Regions from separate parts of the Microbacterium sp. UBA3486 genome, predicted to be linked through region 1. Evidence: predicted binding sites of a transcription regulator. Region 1 holds the regulator's gene; the other holds the start of a gene.
The links. The regulator HspR, encoded in region 1, represses chaperone genes until heat shock. The targets are predictions, from matches to a motif close to AAGTTGAGTCNNNNNGACTCAACTT.

Region 1 (2,387 bases):
GGCGGTTACCGTGGCTTCGGTGGTCCGCAGCGCGGTGCCGACGTCACGGCCCGCACCACGCTCGACTTCATCACCGCCGTGCAGGGCGAGACCATCTCGCTGCAGGGTGAAGACGGCAAGCCGTTCAAGGTGAAGATCCCTGCGGGTGTCGCCGACGGCCAGAAGATCCGTCTGCGCGGCCGCGGTCGTCCCTCGCCCGATGGCGGAGAGAGCGGCGACATCGTGGTGCAGATCGCGGTGCGCCCGCATCCGGTCTTCACCCGCGACGGTCTCAACCTGCGAGTCGTCGTCCCGGTGACGTTCACCGAGGCCACTCTCGGGGCGACCATCGAGGTGCCCACCCTCGGCGGCGATGTGGTGAAACTCCGCGTCGCACCCGGCACCCCCTCCGGGCGGGTGCTGCGGGTCAAGGGCCGCGGTGTCACCACCTCGAAGGGCACGGGCGACCTGCTCGCCGAGCTTCAGGTCGCGGTGCCCACGCACCTCGATGAGGCCGCACGCGAAGCGCTGGAGAAGTTCCAGGAACTCGAGCCCACGGAGAACCCGCGGGCCGAGCTGATGGCGAAGGCACGGCGATGACCGGTCGTCGAAGCGGACACCGGGGGCGGAGGCGTTCATGATGAATGCCGACACCCCGGTGTTCGCGATCGCCGCCGCCGCAGAACTCTCCGGCCTCCATCCGCAGACCCTGCGGCAGTACGACCGCATCGGCCTCGTCGTCCCCGGGCGCACCTCGGGGGGCTCGCGCCGCTACTCGACACGCAACATCGAGCAGTTGCGCGAGGTCGCTCAGCTCTCCTCCGAAGGAGTGAGCCTTCCCGCGATCGCTCGCCTGCTCGATCTGGAAGACGAGAACAGGGCGCTGCGTAATCGCATCACCGTGCTCGAGAGCGCGCTGCGCACCGAGCGCGAGAGCCGTCCGGGCGTGCGCGTGTTCGCCGCCGGGTCCGCGGGCGTCGTGCCCATGCCGACCGGTCGCCGCCTTCGGCGCTCGACCGAGGTCGTGCTCTGGGACCCGCGCGGGAGCGCCTAGGTCACTCGCGATGGGTGGTGTGTATCCTGTCAACAGTTAACAGGAGGTCACCATGACGCAGACCGTCACGCGCGGAGAATCCCTCGGCGCCCAGGTGGCGCGGGTGCTTCGCCAGCGCATCGTGCGCGGCGAACTCGCCCCGGGCGCACGCATCACCGAAGAAGCGCTCGCCGAGGAGTTCTCGGTCAGTCGGGGACCGGTGCGCGATGCCCTGACGCAGCTGAGCTTCGAGAAGCTCGTCGAGGTGCAACGTCCGCGCGGGGTCTACATCGTCGGACTCACCCGCGACGACGTCGATCAGCTGTACAGCCTTCGGGGCGCTCTCGAACAGCTCGCCCTCTCTCGAGCGATGCGCGTCGACGACGACGAGCGCTGGGAGGCCATCTCCGCCGCCGTCGCGCGGATGGCCGAAGCCGCCGATGCCGGAGACCACGCGGCGTTCGTCACCGCCGACCTCGAGTTCCACTCGCAGATCTACGCGCTCGCCGATCACCCGCGCCTCGAGGGGGCGTGGAACCAGTACCTGCCGACGTTCACGGCGCTGCTCGAGGTCACGATCAATCATGACGAGGATCTCCATGAGTCGTCAGACGATCATGTGAAGCTGCTCGAGGTCATGCGCACCGGTACCCAGGAAGCTGCTGCCGAGGTGTTGAGCGCCCACCTCGACGGTGCACGCGAGCGCATGCTGCACGAGGTGGGCGGACGCTGACCGTCAGATCGACGGATCGTTCGGATGCGCCTGCAGCCGACGCACCAGCTCCCAGGTGTTGCCGCGGGCTGTCGCCGAATGGCTGAACTCGTCGAGAGCGGCCTGCGCCAGAGCGAGACCGCGTCCGTTCTCGCTCGCCTGCTCGGGCATCACGACGCCGTCCCAGTCGATCGTCGCCGGTTCCGCCGAGTCGACGACCTCAGCGTGCAGCGCACCGTCGGAAGCGCGCACATCCACGCTCATCGTCACGTCGATGCCCCGGCTGTGCTGTGCGATGTTGGTCGCGACTTCGCTGAGCGCGAGCGTGAAGAGGGTGCGGTCTTCGGCGGGGACGCCGGGCGCGCGTATCCAGAGCCGGTCGAGCTCATCCAGGACGCGGTCGACGAGGGCGAGTTCTGCCCGCCCGTCGATGTGGAAGCCCGGCGGTTCAGCTGCCATCGAACGCCGATTCCGGCGTGGGGTAGTCGCGAAGCACGCGATCGAGGTTGGTGAGGTGCAGGACCGTCTTCACTGCGTCGGGCACGGCGGCGATCCGCAGGTCTCCGCCTGCGACCCGGGCGCTCTTGAGGCCTCCGACGAGGGCGCCGAGTCCGGAGGAATCCACGAATTCCGTGCCACGTAGATCGATCGCGATGCGGGGCT
Region 2 (2,387 bases), on a different contig from region 1:
CGCTCTCGCCCTGCAGCAGACGCCCGACAGGGATACCCGTCCACGCGGCGATCACGGCGGCGATGTCCTCGTCGGTGACCTGTTCGTTGACCATGCGGGGTTCCGCCGGCGTCGCGGCCTCGGCCTGCTCGGCCTCGGCGATGTCGCGCTCCAGACGCTTGATGGTCTCGTACTCCAGCTTCGAGGCCTTCGTGTAGTCGGCGTTGCGCATGGCGAGGTCACGCTGGGTGATCGCGTCGTCGAGCTGCTTCTTCAGCTCACCGACCCGGTTCAGCCCCTGCCGCTCTCGCGCCCACCGGGCCTCGAGCTCGGCGAGCTGCTTCTCCATGCCGACGAGTTGCTCGCGCAGGGCACTCAGACGCTCCTTGGAGGCGGCGTCCTTCTCCCGCTTGAGCGCGAGCTCTTCGAGCTTCATGCGGTCGACCTGGCGCTTGAGCTGATCGATCTCGACCGGAGACGAGTCGATCTCCATCTTCAGCCGCGACATCGACTCGTCGATCAGGTCGATCGCCTTGTCCGGAAGCTGGCGCGCGGGAAGATAGCGGCTCGAGAGCGCGGCGGCGGCGACGAGGGCGCTGTCGGAGATCGTGACCCCGTGGTGGGCCTCGTAGCGACCCTTGAGTCCACGGAGGATCGCGATCGTGTCCTCGACCGAGGGCTCTCCGACGTAGACCTGCTGGAAGCGGCGCTCGAGTGCGGCGTCCTTCTCGATGAACTCGCGATACTCGTTGAGAGTGGTCGCGCCGATCAGGCGCAGTTCACCGCGGGCCAGCATGGGCTTGAGCATGTTGGAGGCCGCGACCGACCCCTCGCCACCGCCGGCACCCATCAGCACGTGCAGCTCGTCGATGAACGTGATGACCTGTCCGTCGGACTCGGTGATCTCCTTGAGCACCTGCTTCAGCCGCTCCTCGAACTGCCCGCGGTACATGGCGCCGGCCACGAGGGCGGAGATGTCGAGGGTGACCAGCTCCTTGTCCTTGAGGGACTCGGCGACATCGCCCGCGACGATGCGCTGGGCGAGTCCTTCGACGACGGCGGTCTTGCCGACGCCCGGCTCACCGATCAGCACGGGGTTGTTCTTCGTGCGGCGGGTGAGCACCTGACTGACGCGACGGATCTCGCTGTCTCGTCCGATCACGGGGTCGAGCTTGCCCTCGCGGGCGCGGTCGGTCAGGTTGATGCCGAACTGCTCGAGGGCGGACTGCTGCTCTTGGTTCTGGTTGCCGGTCTGCGGGGTGGTCATGCGCTCCTCCTTGGAGATGCTCCTTCTGGTCGTCTCCCGCCTGCCGGATCGGGAGGCGGGATCAAAGTTGAGTTGTGTTGACTCAAGTTTAGCACTCGCCGAGATTCTCCTCCAGTCCGTTCCCCCGCCCGCCGTCGCCGATCCTGCGCTCAGCGCTCGCGCCGGACGGCATCCCAGATCGCCGCCGCGACGGCGCGCTTGGACCCCGATGCCACCCCGGCGTCGACACCACCCGGCCCGAGGATGTGCACCGCGTTCTCGGCGGACTCGAACCCGCGCTCCCAGCCCACCTCGTTCACCACCAGCAGGTCGACGCCCTTGCGCTGCTGCTTGCCGCGCGCGCGGGCGAGCAGTTCGGCTTCGTCCTCCGGGGTCTCCGCGGCGAAACCGACGACGAGCTGCCCCGGTCGGCGTGACGAGGCGAGAGCCGCGACGATGTCCTCGTTCTCGACCAGCTCGATGGCCGGTATCCCGCCGCCCTCCTTGGTGAGCTTGCGTTCCGACACCTCGACCGGGCGGTAGTCCGCGACCGCCGCGGCCATGACGACCACGTCGGCGTCGGCGGATTCCCGCTTCATCGCCGCGGAGAGCTCCGCCGCCGCGCCGACCGGCACGATGCGGATCGACGGATGCCGCACCTCGGCGAGCACATCGCTCGAGATGTTGGCCGAGACCAGGATGACCTCGGCGCCGCGCGCGGCGGCTTCGGCCGCGAGAGCCGCGCCTTGCCGACCACTGGAGCGGTTGCCCAGGAAGCGCACGGGGTCGATCGGCTCCCGCGTGCCGCCGGCCGACACCACGACCCGCACCCCGGCGAGGTCACCGGGGGCCAGCAGCGCCTGCGCCGCGGCGAAGATGTCCTCCGGCTCCGACATGCGGCCGGGTCCACTGTCACCGCCGGCGAGCTCTCCGTCGGCCGGGCCGACGATGTGGACGCCGCGCTCACGCAGCGTGGCGATGTTCGCCTGTGTCGCGCGATTCCGCCACATCTCCGCGTGCATCGCCGGAGCGAGCAGCACCGGGGCCTCGGTGGCGAGCAGCGTGGTGCCCAGCAGGTCGTCGGCGAGGCCCGCGGTGATCTTCGCGAGGGAGTTCGCGGTCGCGGGTGCCACGATCACCAGCTCGGCGGCTTGGCCGAGAG

Region 2: the regulator HspR is predicted to act here: its motif matches at 1,311-1,335, upstream of B2869_RS18295 (ATP-dependent Clp protease ATP-binding subunit).

What each region holds. Positions count from the first base shown of each region.
Region 1 covers NZ_DFQP01000095.1:1,603-3,989, forward strand. The annotation lists gene B2869_RS14715 (DnaJ C-terminal domain-containing protein) at 1-579, shown strand, start outside; gene B2869_RS14720 (heat shock protein transcriptional repressor HspR) at 620-1,033, shown strand; gene B2869_RS14725 (GntR family transcriptional regulator) at 1,086-1,745, shown strand; gene B2869_RS14730 (ATP-binding protein) at 1,749-2,183, opposite strand; gene B2869_RS14735 (STAS domain-containing protein) at 2,173-2,387, opposite strand, start outside.
Region 2 covers NZ_DFQP01000116.1:36,594-38,980, reverse strand. The annotation lists gene B2869_RS18295 (ATP-dependent Clp protease ATP-binding subunit) at 1-1,246, opposite strand, end outside; gene coaBC (bifunctional phosphopantothenoylcysteine decarboxylase/phosphopantothenate--cysteine ligase CoaBC) at 1,396-2,387, opposite strand, start outside.